Regions from separate parts of the Micrococcus sp. SL257 genome, predicted to be linked through region 1. Evidence: riboswitches for the same ligand, from Rfam matches in the RefSeq annotation. Region 1 holds a riboswitch; the other holds the start of a gene.
The links. Region 1 has a riboswitch for thiamine pyrophosphate ahead of OVA32_RS09185 (FAD-dependent oxidoreductase). Riboswitches for the same ligand answer to the same signal wherever they lie in the genome.
Positions count from the first base shown of each region.

Region 2: another riboswitch for thiamine pyrophosphate. It lies ahead of OVA32_RS03595 (thiamine ABC transporter substrate-binding protein); the one in region 1 lies ahead of OVA32_RS09185 (FAD-dependent oxidoreductase).

Region 1 covers NZ_CP113053.1:1,981,482-1,985,510, reverse strand. The annotation lists gene thiD (bifunctional hydroxymethylpyrimidine kinase/phosphomethylpyrimidine kinase) at 1-281, shown strand, start outside; tRNA gene OVA32_RS09195 (tRNA-Arg) at 478-550, opposite strand; gene thiE (thiamine phosphate synthase) at 637-1,380, opposite strand; TPP riboswitch at 1,402-1,532, shown strand; gene OVA32_RS09185 (FAD-dependent oxidoreductase) at 1,526-2,695, shown strand; gene thiS (sulfur carrier protein ThiS) at 2,692-2,934, shown strand; gene OVA32_RS09175 (thiazole synthase) at 2,938-3,756, shown strand; gene moeB (molybdopterin-synthase adenylyltransferase MoeB) at 3,753-4,029, shown strand, end outside.
Region 2 covers NZ_CP113053.1:758,428-762,456, forward strand. The annotation lists gene OVA32_RS03590 (ABC transporter permease) at 1-264, opposite strand, end outside; gene OVA32_RS03595 (thiamine ABC transporter substrate-binding protein) at 264-1,328, opposite strand; TPP riboswitch at 1,395-1,500, opposite strand; gene OVA32_RS03600 (AI-2E family transporter) at 1,547-2,833, shown strand; gene OVA32_RS03605 (agmatine deiminase family protein) at 2,799-3,848, opposite strand; gene OVA32_RS03610 (bifunctional proline dehydrogenase/L-glutamate gamma-semialdehyde dehydrogenase) at 3,980-4,029, shown strand, end outside.

The sequences.
Region 1 (4,029 bases):
CAGCGGCGGAGGTGCCGGACGCCGTCGTGCGCGTGGGCGGGGCCGTGCACGAGGTGCGCGGCCCGCGCGTGACGACCCGCGCCTCGCACGGCACCGGCTGCACCCTCTCCTCGGCCCTGGCCACGCTGGCCGGGGCGGGCCTGAGCTGGGACGACGCACTCGAGCGGGCCAAGCCGTGGCTGGCCGACGCGATGCGGGCGGGGGAGGCGCTCGCGGTCGGGGACGCCTCGCGGCCGACGTGGCACGGGCCCGTCGACCACGGTCATGCGCAGCGGGGCTGAGGGCGGGACCTCCGGGCTTCGACACGTTCGAGGCGGGAAATCCGGCGAATACGCACCTCGGGACGTCCCATGAGGTCGATTTCCCGCCTCGAATGCCGGTGACCCGGACCTCCCGCTCCGCTCGAGCGTCCGGGTCCGCAGAACCCAGAAGAGCCGGACCACCGTGTCGCCACGGGGGTCCGGCTCTGTTCGCTCGTGCCCCCGGCAGGATTCGAACCTGCGGCCTTCTGCTCCGGAGGCAGACGCTCTATCCCCTGAGCTACGGAGGCGGGGGTCGCGACGCGTCGAGCGCGTTGCGGACTCGTCGACTCTACACCATCAGGACGGCCCGTCCGTGACCTCCCCGCGGGGCGCGTCAGCCGGGCAGGCCCGCGCGCAGGGTCCGGGCCGCGGCCTCGGGGTCCTCGGCCTGCGTCACGGCGCGGACCACCACGATCCGTTCCGCCCCGGCCGCGCGGACCTCGGGCAGCCGGTCCGCGTCGACGCCGCCGATGGCGAACCACGGCCGCGCCCCCGCCGGGTCCTCCGCGTCCAGGCGTGCGGCGAGGGTCGGCAGTTCCAGTCCGACGGCGGCCCGGCCCGGCTTCGTGGGCGTCGCCCACACCGGCCCCGTGCAGAAGTAGTCCAGGCCGTCCTCCGCGCGGGCGCCGCGCACCTGCGCCTCGGTGTGGCACGAGCGGCCGAGCACCACGTCCGGGCCCAGCAGGGCGCGGCACTGCGCGGTGGTCAGGTCGGTCTGGCCCGTGTGGAACACGTCCACCCCGGCCAGGGCGGCGACGTCGGCGCGGTCGTTGGCGGCCGAGAGCGCCCCGTGCTCCCGGGCCAGCGGGACGAGCGTGGCGAACGCGGCCAGCTCGACCGCCACGTCCACGGCCTTGTCCCGCACCTGGATCACGTCTACTCCGCCGCGGAACGCCGCCGCGCAGAAGTCGGCGAACGCGGCCGTGTCGAGCGTGCCGTCCGGGCGCAGGAACCGCTGCAGGTCGGTGCAGACGTACAGCCGGGAGGCGGCGAGGCGGGCGCGGCGGCGCGCGCCGGGGCCGGTGCCGCCGTCGTCGCGGCCGGCCGCGGTCATCAGGAGCGGATCGGGGGAGTGCATGCGCCCACTGTGGCAGACTGGCCGCTGTTCCATGGGAGCCCGGGCCGCACACGCCGGGCTGAGAGGGCCGCAGGGGCGCACCGCGCCGGCGCGGCCGACCATCACCACTCGATGCGGGTCATGCCGCCGTGAGGAGGACCGGTCCGTGCACGTGGCCGTCGTCGGGGCCGGGATCATCGGCCTCACCGCCGCCGTGCGTCTGCGTGCCGCAGGCCACGCCGTCACCCTGATCGCCCCCGAGCTGGACGCCGCCGGGCGCCCGCACGCCGTGGCCGGGGCCACCCACGCCGCGGCGGGGATGCTCGCGCCGCTCGCCGAGACCCAGTTCAGCCAGGACGACCTCGCCCCGCTGCTGCAGGCCGGCTGGGAGGCCTACCCGGCCCTCGTGGACCTGCTCGCCGCCTTCACCGATGTGGAGACGGGCTTCCTCGCACAGGGCGCCTGGATCGTGGCCGCGGACCCCTCGGACGCCCGCGCCTGGGACCACGTGCTCGAGCACGCCTCGATCCTCGGTCGCCGGGTCGAGCCCGTCTCCGTCCGCGCGCTGCGCCGCGCCGAGCCCGCCCTGGCCCCGGGCCTGGCCGCCGGCTTCGACGCCCCGGACGACCATCAGGTGGACCCGCGACGGCTCGCCGCCGCCTGCGTCGCCGCCCTGCGCGCCGAGACCGGACCCGACGGCGGCCCGCTCCCGGTCGGCGCCGGACCCGCCGCCCGGTTCGTGGCCGGACGCGTCACCGCCGCCGGCCCGGAGGGCGAGGGGGTGCGCCTCACGCTGGCCGACGGGGGCGTCCTCACCGCCGACGGCGCGGTCCTCGCCGCGGGCCTGGGCCACCGCGGGATCGGCGGCGCGGCCACCGCCGTCGAGGTCCCGCTGCGCCCCGTCCACGGCGACGTGCTGCGTCTGCGGGTGCGCCCCGAGCAGCTGCTGCCGGGGGAGTCGCACCTGATCACCCGCACCGTCCGCGGCCTCGTCCACGGGCGCCAGGTCTACCTCGTGCCCCGCGCGGACGGCACCCTCGTGGTCGGCGCCTCGGCCCGCGAGGACGGCCTGGCCGGCACCTCCGCCGGGGCCGTGCTGGACCTGCTCGCCGACGCCGCCGCGATCCTGCCCGCCGTCCGCGAGTGCGAGCTGGTCGAGATCACCACCGCCGCCCGCCCCGGCACCCCCGACGACGCCCCGCGCGTGCTCGCCGTGCCCGAGGCTCCGGGCGCCGTCGTCGCCACCGGCTTCCACCGTCACGGGATCCTGCTCGCCCCCTGGGCGGCCGGGCGGATCCTCGAGCTGCTGCACGCCCGCCTGAAGGAGATCGCATGAGCACCCTCCCCCTGACCCTCAACGGAGAGCCCGCCGAGCTGGCCGTGGCCACCGTCCGCGACGTCGTCGCGCACGTCACCGGGCGCGCGATCGGCGAGGACGGCGCCGCCGCGGATGGGCGGCGGCTCGGCGTGGCCGTGGCGGTCGGCGGCGAGGTCGTGCCCCGGTCGGCCTGGGCCACCCGGGAGCTGGCCGCCGGGGACGAGGTCGACGTCGTCACCGCGGTGCAGGGGGGCTGAGCGATGGCCGAGCACCGCACCCCGCCCGCCGCCCCCGCGATCCCGCCGCTGCGGATCGGCGGCTACGACCTGGCCTCCCGGCTCATCATGGGCACGGGCGGCATCACCGACCTGACCGCCCTCGAGGGCGCCCTCGTCGCCTCCGGCACCACGCTCACCACCGTGGCGCTGCGCCGCTGGTCCGCGGACACCCGTGACGGCCTGGTCGCGCTGCTGGACCGCCTCGGCATCGACGTGCTGCCCAACACCGCCGGCTGCTACACCGCCCGGGACGCCGTGCTCACCGCCCGGCTCGGCCGGGAGGCGCTCGAGACCGACCTCGTGAAGGTCGAGGTCATCGCCGATGAGCGCACCCTGCTGCCCGACGTCGTCGAGACCCTCGAGGCCACCGAGCGGCTCGCCGCCGACGGCTTCACCGTCCTGGCCTACACCTCGGACGACCCCGCCATGGCGCTGCGCCTCGAGCAGGCCGGCGCCGCCGCCGTCATGCCGCTGGGCTCGCCGATCGGCTCGGGGCTGGGCATCCTCAACCGCGCACACCTGGAGCTGATCGTCTCCCGCGCCTCCGTGCCGATCGTGCTCGACGCCGGCGTGGGCACCGCCTCGGACGTCGCCCTGGCGATGGAGGCCGGCTGCGACGCCGTGCTCGCCGCCTCGGCGATCACGCGCGCCGCCGAGCCCGCCCGCATGGCCCACGCGTGCCGGCTCGCGCTCGAGGCGGGCTTCCACGCCCGCCGTGCCGGGCGCATCCCGCGCCGCGAGCACGCCCTGGCCTCCTCGCCGATGGCCGGGCGGGTCACGGCCGAGGAGGACGAGCGGTGACCGCCGCCCTGGACCCCGCCGCCCGCGAGCCCCGCGACCTCACCGCGCTGTCCGACACCCAGCTGGAGCGCTTCGCCCGCCACCTGAGCCTGGACGGCTTCGGCCCCGAGGCCCAGCTGGCGCTGCTGCGCTCCCGCGTCCTCGTGGTCGGCGCCGGCGGCCTCGGGGCGCCCGTGCTGACCTACCTCGCCGCCGCGGGCGTGGGGGAGGTCCACGTGATCGACGACGACATGGTGGACCGCTCCAACCTGCACCGCCAGGTGATCCACGCCG
Region 2 (4,029 bases), 1.2 Mb from region 1:
CTGGCCGAGGATGCGCCACGTGCGCTCGCGGGCGAGGGTCTCCCTGAAGGCGGTGAGGTCCACGGCGCCGGTGAACGCGTCGGCGTCGCCGCCGATCCCGCGCCAGAGCATGGCCGCCACGGGCCACGCGAAGAAGACGAGCAGGAAGGCGACCGGCAGGACGGCGGCCACCAGCCACCACGGGCCGAGCCCGTCCCCCCGGCCGCGGGCCCGCCGGCGCGGCAGGTCCGTGCCGGGGGCCGCGACCTCGGTGAGCGCGGACATCAGCGCCGGGAGGCCTCGGCCAGGGCGGTCCACTCCTTCAGCAGGTCCTCGCGGCGCTCGTCGATGCGGGCGGGGTCCGGGGTGATGGCGTCCTCGACGAGCGGCGCGTTCTGCGCCCACTCCTCGGGCAGCTGCACCGACTCGTCGATCGGGTACATGTACATCGACTCGGGCAGGGCGGACTGGACCTCCTCGGTGAGCATGAAGTCCACGAACGCCTGCGCGCCCTCGGGGTTCTTCGCGCCCTCGAGCACGCCGGCGTACTCGACCTGCGGGGTACAGGAGTCCTCGATCACCTCGGTCTCGGGGGCGAACGCGGGGGAGGAGGAGTAGGAGAGCACCACCGGGAACCGACCCTTGCCCTCGCCGCCGGAGAAGTCCGAGTTGTAGGCGTCGGACCAGCTGTCGGCGACCTTGCCCCCGTTCTCCATCAGGCCCCGCCACCAGTCCTGCCAGCCGTCGTCGCCGTACTTCTCCGTGGTGGCCGCGAGCAGCGCCAGGCCGGGGGAGGAGGCCACGGGGGAGGTGGCGACCGTCAGCTTCGCGTACTCGGGGTCGTCGAGCTGGTCGATCGAGGTGGGGGCCTCGACGTCGTGGGCCTCGAACCATGCCGGATCCGTGTTGAAGCACACCTGGCCCTGGTCCACCGGGGTCATGCGGTCCTCCACCATCCGGTCCTGTGCGGAGGCGGGCAGGTCCTGCGGGGTGTATTCGGCGACGACGCCCTCGCGGACGAGGCGGTGCGCCGAGTGGTCCTCCACGCCGTAGACGCCGTCCACGGTGGGCTCGTCCTTGGCCAGCAGGAGCTGGTTCACCACGCTGCCGGCGTCGCCGGGGGCCGTCGTCTTCAGGGTGTAGCCGGACTCCTGCTCGAACTTCTGGACGAGCTCCTGGGGCAGGTTGAACGAGTCGTGCGTCATGATCGTCACCGTCGTCGGCTCGCCGCCGGCGCCGGCGGCGGACGACGACGCCCCGTCGCCGGACGAGCCGGACACCGAACAGCCGGTGAGGGCGAGGGCGGCCACTGAGAGGGCGGCGAGGGCGCGGTGCGGGGTGCGGGACATGGCGGTTCTCCTCTGGGACGGCAGAGGGGCCGGGACGAGGCCGCCACCGGAATCCCGGGACGACGTCGACCGGGAGACTCGACTTCCTTCGCCGGTGCGGACCGGAGCAGGTTCGAGGGTCTGCGGCGGACCGCACTCTCAGCGCCGCGCGGGCGCTCCCCTGTCGATGTGGACTGGTCCCGACCCTACCCCGTCCGGCCCGCGCATAGACTGCCCGCGTGAGCGCCGCACAGCCCGCGGGGGTGACCCCGCCGCCCGCCTCGTCCAGCCCCGCCTCCGACTGGGACATCCGCCGCCCCCACCGCATGTGGCCGCGCATGCTGGTGATCGTCCTGACGCTCGCGGGCCTGGTGCTGGTGGTGCAGTTCTTCCAGGGGATCGCCTCCATCGCGGCGCCTGTGTTCCTGGGGCTGAACCTCGTGATCGTGGCCTACCCCCTGCAGGCCTGGCTCATCCGCCGGGGCCTGCACCCCGTGCTCGGGGCCGCCACCACCGTCCTGCTGGTCGTCGCGGTGATGGCCGTGTTCGGGGGCATGATGGTGTGGTCCGGCCTCGAGCTGGTGGCGGAGCTGCCCAAGTACGCGGACCGCTTCCAGCAGATCGTCCTGGACGTCTCGCACTGGCTCAACGAGCGCGGCGTGACCCCGGACATGGTGTCCCAGCAGCTGGCCTCGATCGACATGAGCGCCGTCACCGGGACGGCCGTCAGCGCCATCACGAAGATCGCCACGAACGTCTACGCGGTCTTCGGCCTGCTCGTCACCGTGATCATGGGCATGTTCTTCTTGGCCATGGACTCGATGGACGTCGAACGCCGCGTCCGCCTGCTCAGCACCGCCCGCCACGAGTTCGGCCACGCCCTGGTCGAGTTCGCCCAGGGCGTGCGCCGCTACTGGGTGGTCACCACGGTGTTCGGCCTGATCGTGGCGGTGCTGGACGTGATTGCCCTCATGCTGATCGGCGTGCCGCTCGCGCTCGTGTGGGGCGTGCTCAGCTTCCTCACCAACTACATCCCGAACATCGGCTTCATCATCGGCCTGCTGCCGCCGGCCGTCCTGGGCCTGGCGGCGGGCGGCTGGTCCGACTTCCTGTGGGTGGTGGTCAGCTACTCGGTGCTGAACTTCGTGCTGCAGTCCGTGATCCAGCCCAAGGTGGCCGGCGACGCGATCGGCGTGATCCCCACCGTCAGCTTCCTCTCCCTGCTCTTCTGGGCCTGGGTCCTCGGCCCGCTCGGCGCCATCCTCGCGCTGCCCTGCACGCTGCTGGCCAAGGCCGTGCTGATCGACGCCGACCCGAACGCCCGCTGGATCAACGCGCTCATCGCCTCGGACCTGAAGGGGATGGAGCGCCGTCAGTCCTCGCTCCTGGAACGGCTGCGCCCGGCGGCCTGGCGCTCGGACGCGCACGGGAAGGACGAGGACCGCGCCCCGACGGACGGCGGGGACGACGACGGCCCCGCGACCGACGAGGTCACGGGCGGGGCTGGAGCAGCACCAGGTCGTTGAGCGCGCCGGCCAGCCGCAGCAGCGGCGGGGCGGGGAACGACAGCTGGGGCAGCCCCGGGTGCAGTGCCGCGCACGCGGCGGCTGCGGCCTCCTCGCCCGCGGCGTCCTCGAACGCCGGCCGCAGCACCGCAGCGCCCAGCGGCAGCGTGTCCAGGAGGGAGCGGGGGCCCCGCTCGGCCGGGTCGTACGCGGCGGGCTGCGCCGCCCCGGTCACCGTGCGCACGCGCAGGGGCCGGCCGGCGGCGTCGTCGGCGCCCTGCAGGAAGCGCAGCGCCGCCGCCGCGTAGGGGTGCTCGGGGTGGAACCGGTCGCCGCGCCAGTGCACGGCGGCCTCGCCGTCGCCCCCCAGCCGCACCCACGAGGCCAGGTGGCCGGGCCCGCCCCACGGCCCGGTGTCCGGCCGCGGTGCCGGCGGCACCCACAGCACCCGGGTGATCCCCAGCAGGGCGGCGAACTCGGCGGCCACCTGGCCGGGGGTCCACGCGCCGTTGATCCGCCCGTCCAGCACGGGGTCCGCGGCCACCACGGCCGTCCCCTCGCCGTCGCTCACCCAGGCCCCGCGCGGGGCGCGCAGCAGGGGGGTGAGCAGCGGCAGTCCCGCCGCCTCCGCCACGGCCGTCGCGGCCGCGCCGTCGAGCGGCCCGGTCCCGGTCAGTCCCGCGGCGCTGCGCCAGGCGACGGCGGCCAGGCCCTCGGGGCGGCGGACGAAGCTCGGCCCGGTGCGGCCCAGCAGCGGTGAGCCCACGGGCGCGCGCAACAGGTCCACCTCCGGGGGCACCAGCCGCGCCGCCCCGGCGTCGCGCGGGTGGGCGAGCACGGTGACCGGCAGCACGGCGGCGAGCGTCTCGGCCAGGCCCACGACGGCGTCCCGCGTCTCCTCCAGCAGCGTCGGCACCGGGTGGCGGTGGGGCAGGACGAGCCAGGCCCGCTCGGGCGGGTCCTCGGGTCCGGGCACGGGCACGACGAGGTCCCGGCGCTCCCGCGCGTCGGTGGGGGCGGGGTCGACGGCGGCCATGGCGGACGGGCTCCTGGGAAGACGGCGGCGACGCGCGGGCGCGCGGCGAGGGGATGTCCATCGAGCATAGGCGTCTGACAGGAAGCCGCGGCGGTTTGACCTGTGACCCGGAACACGTGCAGAGTGCGGCCATGACCGCGATGTTCTCCGCCCAGGACCATGACGATCTCGACCGGGTCCT